One region of the Paenibacillus hunanensis genome, then DNA from elsewhere that is predicted to be linked to it. Evidence: predicted binding sites of a transcription regulator. Region 1 holds the regulator's gene; each other region holds the start of a gene.
What was found. Region 1 encodes Rex, which represses fermentation and respiration genes when NADH is low (regulators of the CRP and FNR family bind a similar motif). Its sites were predicted from a motif close to TTGTGAAATATTTCACAA; they were not measured.

Region 1 (3,291 bases):
TGCGCTTTTGCCGCAGCGCAGCGATGCTGGACCAGGGGAAGCCGCTCAGTTTACCTTACGATTGCTACCGGATAAAAAGCCGGAAGAATGGGCACAGATTACCGAGCTAGAGAATCGTATTCATATTGCGCTTAGCCAGATCATCCGTCAGGGTGAGCATATTATGGGTAAGATCAAGGATTCTGACGATATTGTGGATACCGATGGTCTGGTGACGGATGTAACAGGTCTATTTAAGGATCTGGGCGGTGTGCGCGACGATCTGCGTCATTTTGTGAAGCTGGACAGCACGGATACGGTATACTGGTATGAAGCGAATGCAAGCTATCGCAGCAAATCGCTACAGATGTACGCTGTACCGGTAGATGTGAGTGAGCAGCTCAAGGAGCACTTTTTCGATAAAAAGAAAAGTATTATTCTGACCTCAGCCACATTATCGATCGATAAAAACTTCCAGTATATGATCGAGCAGCTAGGACTTAAGGAAGCCGAGCAGCAGGGCAAGCTGAATACGGTCATGCTGGAATCGCCATTTAATTATCGTGAGCAATCGCTCGTGCTCATTCCGCGCGACTTTCCAACCTTGAAGGGAAGCGTCGGTGATGAGCATTTTGTATCAATGCTGGTGGAGTCACTGGCAGAGTCTGCACAGGCGACACGCGGACGAATGCTGGTGCTATTTACATCCTATCGGATGCTCAGGCAGGTGTATGAGCCGCTGAAGGAGAAATTATCTACTAGCGAGATTGCAGTTTTCGGTCAGGGAGTAGATGGTGGCAGTCGTACGAAGCTGACCCGCCGCTTTCAGGAGCATCCGGCATCGGTATTGCTCGGAACGAGTAGCTTCTGGGAAGGCGTCGATATTCCAGGTGAAGCATTGACCTGTCTTGCGATCGTAAGACTACCTTTCCAGCCGCCGAACCATCCGCTCGTTGAAGCGAAAAGCGAACGGCTCAAAAGGGAAAAGAAAAATCCATTCATGAAATTATCTGTGCCACAGGCAGTTATCCGATTCAAACAGGGCTTTGGGCGACTTGTCCGGACGGCAAATGATCGAGGGATCGTGCTTATTTATGATACGCGGGTAATTGAGGCCTATTACGGCAGACACTTCCTGTATTCTCTGCCAGGCCCCAAAATGGAGCATATGTACACCCGTCAAATGATTCCCCGTATTGCCGAATGGTTGAGTGACCGGCCACAGGAGACGGAAGCTGCAAATCAAGAGGGGGAGCAAGCATGAAATCCGAAAAAATATCTGAAGCCGTCGTGCGAAGATTACCTGTCTATCTAAGATATCTGAATGAGCTTCATGCCCGTGAGGTGCCGACAGTATCCTCTCAGGAGCTGGGACAAAAGCTGGATCTGAATCCAGCGCAAATCCGCAAGGATCTAGCCTATTTTGGCGATTTTGGACGTAAAGGTATCGGTTATGATGTATCGTATCTGATCGAGAAGATTCGTCATATTCTCAAGCTGGATCAGCAGATTAATGTGGCGCTGATCGGAGCAGGTAATCTGGGGCATGCCTTATCAAACTACAATGCCTATTTACAGGAGACGATGAAGATTGTCGCTGTATTCGATTCCTATGAGCCGAAGGTGGGCACGAAGATCAACACACTGACCGTCAAGCCGATGAGCGATCTGGCAGAGACGATTCAAGCGAAAGGTATCCGTGTCGGCATCATTACCGTACCGAATACAGAAGCACAGCATGTGGCGGATCAGCTGGTTGAAGCAGGTATTGAAGCGATTTTGAATTTTGCACCGATTATTTTGAGAACACCACCGCATGTGCGTGTGCATACAGCAGATTTTACAACCGATTTGCTCAGTCTGGCTTACTATCTTGAAGACGGAAAGGAATTAGAAGTCAATGAACAACTCTCCGAGTAAATGGATGATTAAAAACGGTATTTTTGCCGTTCTGAATGGACCGAAGCCTGTGCTGCACGGTCATATGGTGATTGAGGACGATCTGATTACTTATATTGGTGAAGAAGAGCCGCAGGTAGAAGAGGATGTAGTCGTTGTCGATGGACGTCATCAATTCTTCATTCCAGGTCTGGTCAACAGTCACGGTCATGCAGCGATGTCACTGCTGCGCGGCTATGGTGATGATCTGGCATTGCAGGTATGGCTGCAAGAGAAAATGTGGCCGATGGAAGCCAAATTCACAAGTGACGATGTATACATCGGAACAGCACTGTCTGTACTGGAAATGCTCAAAGGCGGTACAACGACATTCCTCGATATGTATGATCGTTCGGAGCGTGTCGCTGAGGTTGTTGAGCAATCCGGTATGAGAGCTGTGCTGATGCGTGGTGTTATCGGTCTGTGCTCGGAGGAAGAGCAAACCGAGAAGCTGAATCAGGCGACTCAATTCGTACGTGATTGGCATGGTAAGGCAGATGGACGTATTACGACAATGATGTCTCCACATGCGCCGTATACGTGCCCGCCACAATTTATCGAACGCTTTGTACAGGCAGCACATGATCTGGATGTGCCGCTGCATACACATATGTCCGAGACGATCGCTGAGGTGGAGCAAAATGTACGTGACTACGGTTTGCGTCCAGTTGCTCATCTGGAAAAGCTGGGCGTGTTCACACGTCCAACGCTGCTTGCGCATGCGGTTCATTTGAATGATGAGGAAATTGAAGTGCTAGCGAAGCACAAAGCGACCATTTCCCACAATCCAGGTAGTAACCTCAAGCTGGCAAGCGGTGTAGCACGAGTGCCGGATCTGCTGAAAGCAGGAATCGTTGTATCCCTCGGAACGGATGGCCCGGCAAGCAATAACAACCTGGATATGTTCGAAGAAATGCGTCTGGCTGCCCTGATTCATAAAGGTGTATCTGGTGATCCAACAGCCGTACCTGCAACAGAGGCGCTGCGTATGGGTACAGAATATGGTGCCAAATCGGTATTCCTCGATAACACAGGCAGCTTTGAAGTGGGTATGAAAGCCGATATCACATCGCTGAATATCGATCAGCCACATTTCCTGCCATTCACAGACTTTATTTCCCATACTGTGTACTCTGCAAGCGCTAAGGATGTACTGCATGTATGGGTAGATGGCAAACAGGTAATCAAGGATGGCGTATCGCTGACGCTGGACGAGGAGAAAATCCGTCGTGAAGCGCAGTCGGCCTTTGAAGGCTTGCTCACACGCTGACTTGCAACAGATTAGAAAGGATGGCGTGTCTTGCGAAATTTGGGAACAGGCAAATGGATTGCGATCATTATCACGATTCTCGGACTGATCGTGCTCGGCGTGAA
Region 2 (3,291 bases), 170 kb from region 1:
GTCCGCGCTTTGAGACAGCCTTTTCGTTCCTGGGTAAACGCTGGAACGGCCTCATCATTCAATCCTTGATGAGCGGACCGAAACGGTTCAAAGACATATCGAACCTCATTCCGATGATGAGCGATAAAATGCTCTCGGAGCGTATGAAAGATCTGGAGGCAAGTGGCATACTGGTACGACAGGTATACCCGGAGACTCCGGTACGAATTGAGTATGAATTAACAGAGAAAGGTCGCGCCCTCAAGCCAGTAATGGAACAAATTCAAAACTGGGCAGAGCACTGGGTAGACTAATGTATACAGGCTGTCTGCAAGACGGCGGTATCCGAACATAAAAAAGCTTTCCCCGGTATCGTTCCGGTGGAAAGCTTTTTTCGCATATACATTAGCAATGGGTTCACGTACATCCGGTGCAATGGGGAGGAGAGTGGTCGATCAGATCCGACAGATTTCTTTTGGACACAGCTCGCAGTGACAAACCTCCTGTAGCGCCTCCAGGTCATGAATGATAATCATACCGTGCTCGTACTCAATCGTGTCTTTTTTACGCAGATCGCTTAGCATACGGTTTACGCTCTCACGAGTAGCGCCGATCATATTCGATAGATCGGTATGCGTAATTTTTTTATTAATCAGAATCGAGCCATCTTCATTGTGTGGCTCGCCGTAAGTATTGCTCAGACGAATCAGCGTGGAGCAGAGCGCTCCCGGTTTACCGTACAGCATCAGGTCGCGTACCTTTGTTTGAGTTAGACGATGGTGTGTACCCATCCATTTCATAAAATCAATAGCAAAGTCGCAATGTTGGCAAATGATCAGTTCCAGGTCCTTATGATCGATAACAGCAACCTCAGTATCTTCTAATGCTTCTGCTGTGAAGCCGAGGCGTGTACCGGAGAACAGATCAGCCTGACCGATGATATCACCAGCCTGATACATGTACAGGATGAGCTCTTTACCTTCATCGGTCGATTTGGTTAGTTTTACGCGTCCGTTTTTAATGTAAAACAGCTTGTCCGACACATCGCCTTCCCAGAATAGATGCGATCCAGCTGCTACACTGCGATCTGTCGCATAAGCAAGCATGCGCTCCAGATTAGCAGGCGAGAAGCTGCTAGTGTTACTATTTTCAAGCTGCTTCGTCAATTCCATTGGTTTGTTCATCATTGTTCCTCTCCTTTATGTCCCCATTATACGTGAAAATAACCAAATTGCATTAAATTAAAGGAAAAATTAGTAAAATTAATTGATATATGTCACTTTACCTCTATATGTTATCGGTAAGAGGAAAAGAAACTTTAAATTTTAAAAGTTTGTGATTATTTTCACTTATAGTATAACGCGATATCATTCAAAATGCAAAAGCAAAAAACAAGAAAAGAAAATTTTTAAAAATCAAAATTGATTGTGAAAAATATCACATTATGATTTATGTCTCTATGCTATGATCAGTGCGTAGACAAGAGCAACACACATTCTGAGGAGGATGAGAGAAATGGCTGTTAAAAATGATGCCGCCCGCACCGCAGAGTTGACCGCACAGGAAGAGATTCAAAAGCAGATCGATAAGGCGAACAAAGCCTACGCTGCATTTATGAAAATGGATCAGGAGCAGATCGATCGCATCGTACAGGCGATGGCGCTTGCCGGACTCGACAAGCATATGCACCTTGCTAAAATGGCTGTCGAAGAAACAGGTCGTGGGGTGTATGAGGATAAGATTACAAAAAACATCTTTGCGACAGAATACATCTACCATAGCATTAAAAATGAAAAAACGGTTGGTGTGATTGAAGATAACGCGTATGACAGCTTCCAAAAAATCGCTGAGCCGGTCGGCATCATTATGGGGATTACACCAGTAACGAATCCGACCTCCACAACGATGTTCAAAGCACTGATCGCGATCAAAACACGCAATCCGATCATCTTCGGCTTCCACCCATCTGCACAACAATGTAGCTGCGAGGCCGCAAAAACATTGCTGGAAGCAGCGGTGAAGCACGGTGCACCAGCCGACTGTATTCAATGGATTGAGAACCCATCGATGGATAAAACGAATGCATTGATGAATCACCCGGATGTAGCACTTATTCTGGCTACTGGTGGCGGTGCGATGGTTAAAGCAGCGTATAGCTGTGGTAAACCAGCACTCGGTGTAGGCCCTGGTAACGTACCTGCCTTTATCGAGAAGAGTGCCGATCTGAAACAAGCGGTAACTGACCTGATTCTATCCAAATCTTTTGATAATGGTATGATCTGTGCGTCTGAGCAGGCGGTTATCATTGAAGAGCCTGTATTCGATCAAGTGAAAAAGCTGATGATCGACAACGGCTGCTATTTCCTCAATAAAGAAGAAGTTGCCAAGCTGACCGCTGGCGCTATGAATGTGGAAAAATGTGCAGTAAATCCAGCAATCGTTGGACAGCCTGCAACTAAAATTGCTGAAATGAGCGGAATTACCGTACCTGCGAATACGAAGATTCTTGTTGCTGAGCTGGAAGGCGTAGGCACCAAATATCCATTATCTGCTGAAAAGCTGAGCCCGGTACTCGCTTGCTATAAAGTAAAAAATGCCGATCAAGGGATCGAGCGTGCTGCCCAGATCGTTGAATTTGGCGGTATGGGTCACTCCTCGGCGATTCACTCGAACAATGAAGAAGTAATTCAAAAATTTGCAGATCGTCTGCAAACTGGACGGATTATTGTGAATTCGCCTTCGACACATGGCGCCATTGGTGACATTTACAATACGAACTTGCCATCGCTCACACTGGGCTGCGGATCGTATGGACGCAACTCGACTTCTTCGAACGTCACTGCTGTCAATCTGATTAATATTAAAAGGGTGGCTCGTCGTACCGTGAATATGCAATGGTTCAAAATCCCATCGAAAGTATACTTTGAAAAAGGCTCGACTCAATACCTTGCGAAAATGCCAAACATCAGCCGTGTCGCAATCGTCACTGACCCAATGATGGTACAACTGGGTTATGTCGAAAAGGTCGAACACTATCTGCGTCAGCGTCAAACACCAGTAGCTATCGAAGTATTCTCGGAAGTCGAGCCAGACCCATCGACTGCAACGGTTGAACGCGGTCGTCAAATGATGGAACGCTTCCAGCCAGACTGTATTATCGCACTCGGCGGCGGTTCGCCAATGGATGCTGCCAAAGGCATGTGGCTGTTCTATGAATACCCAGATGTAAGCTTTGACAACCTGAAGCAAAAATTCATGGATATTCGCAAACGGATCTACAAATACCCGCATCTTGGTCAAAAAGCACAATTC
Region 3 (3,291 bases), 440 kb from region 1:
CTCCTCTGTATAGCCCGTTAGACGGGTGAAGGCAGGGTTGACCGTTTTGATATAACCTTTAGGGTCGGTAACGAGAATGCCCTGTGCTGTAGACTTGAATACATCGGATACCAGTGTCAGCTTGTCCTGATAATACATCCAGACGACAATAATCAGACTCGCCAGTGCGACCTGAGACAGTAGCATAAAGCCAATCGAATATTGCCCGGTTAGTCCGTGAATTGCAGCTAGCATCAGCGGCGGGAAGAAGCCACCCAGACCGCCCATCATGGATACAATCCCGTTTGCAATGCCTGCCTGCTTGTTAAAATAGAACGGCACCAGCTTGAAAATAACTCCGTTTCCGATACCCGCACTAACCGCAATCGTTAGACAGCCAACCGTATACAGACCGATCGATGGCGAAAAGGCAAGCAAAATGGCAGCCAGTGTATATACTGCAAAGGTACACATAAGTAGAAACAACGCTTGAAAGCGATCCGCTAGCCAGCCACCAACCGGACGCAGAAATGTCGCTAATGCGATAAATCCGGCAGTACGAAGTCCAGCATCTACCTTATCCAGCTGAAAATTGGCAACGAGAAAGTTCGGTAGATAGACGGTAAAAGCGACAAATGAACCAAAGGTAATAAAATAGAATAACGAGAAATACCAGAGCTTTTCATTTTTGTATACGCCCTTGATCTGTTCGATGATTGGTGTTTTGACCCGCGCTTCCTTGCGATCACCGAATAGGAAGTTTAGTACGATAAATACGAGCAGCAGCACTAGATACAGACGCACTGCTGATTGCCAGCCGATCTGCGATGCTACAACAGGCGCGGAAAAGGTCGTGATCGCTGTACCGATATTGCCCATACCGTATACACCGTTAACCAGACCATGCTTTTCGCGTGGATAGTATTTGGGCAATGACGTAACGCCTACGGAGAATACCGCGCCACCAATCCCGAGGAACAGCCCACCAATGATCAGATCGGTCATAGATGAGGCGATGCTAATGTAATACACCGGGAATAACAGCAAAATAAAGCTAATCATAAATACGACTCGCGCACCGACAATATTGGCATAATACCCGAGCGGAATACGCAAAATCGAGCCAAGCACGACCGGAATCGCCGTTACAATCGCAAGACTCCCCTGCGGAATGCTAATATCCTCTTTGATAAATGGCATCAGTGAGGAGATGATAACCCAGACCATGAATCCCAGTACCAGATTCAATGTCTGCAAAGATAACTGCATCTTTTTGATCATTCGATTCACCCTTTACTCTCGACTGTTCTGTTTTCGTAAGGCAGACATGTTGACACGATAGTGCTGTCATATGAACATTGCTGCGCTTGAGCATATAAATATGGGTAGACCAAGCACATACTCGCGCACAGATAAGCTCGGCGTTTTGCTGGAGTATAGATCTTCTATTCAGCTCATCTACCTTGTGCGAAAGATCACATGCACCGCTATAACTTTATTCATTCCTATCTGCTTACTCTTCCCTCTCATTGTAGAATTTTGACGACAGGTTGGAATATAGGGGAGTACCCTGACTATGCAGAGGGAATGCCCGTAACCGCAGTAAGGGATGAAATGATCGTATACACAGACTGAATCGTTCGTTTATTTTGGATATAAAAAAACCTGTCATGATGACAGGTCTAATGAGCATTTTCTATTCCAGCCTCCAGCTAACGTTATGCTAAGCTAGCGCGATACATTGATGAATTTCACTTCGGAAAAGCGGCGATTCGACTTTTCAAGTAATATGCTCGGTTGATTTTTTAAATAGTGATCGAAGAAGTCTACCATATAAGCATTCGTGATCTCATTCGCTCGATCAGGTGTCATTTTGCCCGTAGCCCCAATTAGCTTAAAGCCAGGAGAGACGAGCTGTACATCGGTAAAATTAAGATGCTCTGTATTCGCTATGGCGATCACCCCTCCACCTGCTGCGACTGCTTGTTGCATCCGCTCTAGTTCCAGCTGCTTATCGTTCATCATGCCATCCTCCCACTCTCTTGTGGAGCCCTTCTGTTCCAGCTCTATATCTGTATAGACGTGGTGATCGATCACCCTCTGTATCTCTTGCTCATTACTTGCCGAGTTGATGAATAGGAAGGGTTTACGTAGAGCCTCTCTGTCATGCAATCGATATAGACCTCCATCCAGATCAATACCGGCTGTAATACGCGGATCATATGCGGCATCGTATGCAGTCGCTCCACCAATGGAATGACCGAATATGCCAACATGCTGGAGATCAAGCCTCCCCTTGAGCGAACTGGTGACTTGCCCAGATTGAAGCAACTGTAATTGATCCAATACAAATGTCACATCATCGGTTAGTATCTGCCCCAACTTGTCACGTTGCTCGCTTTCGGTCTTATAGTCATGACTCGGTGAAAATAACTCGTCACTTCTATTCGTGATTATGCTCCCGTCTGGAAGCTGCGTGGCAATGGTATTATCGGTATGGTCGATAACCGCTACTATATATCCATGACTTGCGAGCTCCTGTGCTTGCACTGTATGGAAGAATCGAGAAGAGCCATTCCCAGGATTCCCGATAATAAGCGGATAGGTCTGCTGTGCTGAAGCGACTTCTACGTCTGCATACGCATAACTGGACACATATTTTAAATGCTGAAAAGTAAACTTAGGCAATCCGTAATACTGAGCTATATAAGGCAAAATCGCAGGGTCGGCAATCCATGGCCTATACGCTCCCTGACTCGCTTGAGCTGGATACCAAATCTGAACGATTAGCTCTCGATTGCTAGTTCCTGTCGGATCAAATGGCTCTTTTCGATTCATGTCTACAAAATGAAACGTCTGTGTGCCGACCTTGAACTCACCTGTTGGTGCTGGCAAGCGAAACACAGGGAAGACATACAATAACCCTGCTGTCACAATAAACTGCAATACAATAACTAGATAAAAGAACTGCTTCAATCTGCGCGGAATAGTAAATGATACTCCTTTTACAAAATAACGACATCCGTTAATCATAACCAGTATGATCGTAGTGCCATAGAGCAAAAGCATCTGTATTCGGTACCCTTCTACGATCCACTGTAATACGAGTATAACGAGCACAATGATACTACCAGCTCCAAGCAAGGCTTTACGACGTTTAGGATAAAACACAACCATGCATACAAACAATACGATAGTAGACAGAACAAGCAACAGCTCGAATAACCGCATCTCCATTCTCCTTTGCATGCTCATTTTCATATTGCTATGATCTCGCTTAATAATTACAGCAAAGCTAGATGGTATACCAAC

Region 2: a site for Rex is predicted at 1,405-1,422, ahead of adhE (bifunctional acetaldehyde-CoA/alcohol dehydrogenase). Genes of this name have one in related genera too.
Region 3: a site for Rex is predicted at 1,443-1,460, ahead of SK066_RS11255 (nitrate/nitrite transporter). Genes of this name have one in related genera too.

What each region holds. Positions count from the first base shown of each region.
Region 1 covers NZ_CP139194.1:2,325,967-2,329,257, forward strand. The annotation lists gene dinG (ATP-dependent DNA helicase DinG) at 1-1,243, shown strand, start outside; gene SK066_RS09525 (redox-sensing transcriptional repressor Rex) at 1,240-1,899, shown strand; gene SK066_RS09530 (amidohydrolase) at 1,880-3,187, shown strand; gene SK066_RS09535 (cell wall elongation regulator TseB-like domain-containing protein) at 3,218-3,291, shown strand, end outside.
Region 2 covers NZ_CP139194.1:2,154,572-2,157,862, forward strand. The annotation lists gene SK066_RS08760 (winged helix-turn-helix transcriptional regulator) at 1-293, shown strand, start outside; gene SK066_RS08765 (Crp/Fnr family transcriptional regulator) at 435-1,163, opposite strand; gene adhE (bifunctional acetaldehyde-CoA/alcohol dehydrogenase) at 1,495-3,291, shown strand, end outside.
Region 3 covers NZ_CP139194.1:2,768,128-2,771,418, reverse strand. The annotation lists gene SK066_RS11255 (nitrate/nitrite transporter) at 1-1,260, opposite strand, end outside; gene SK066_RS11250 (alpha/beta hydrolase family protein) at 1,708-3,210, opposite strand.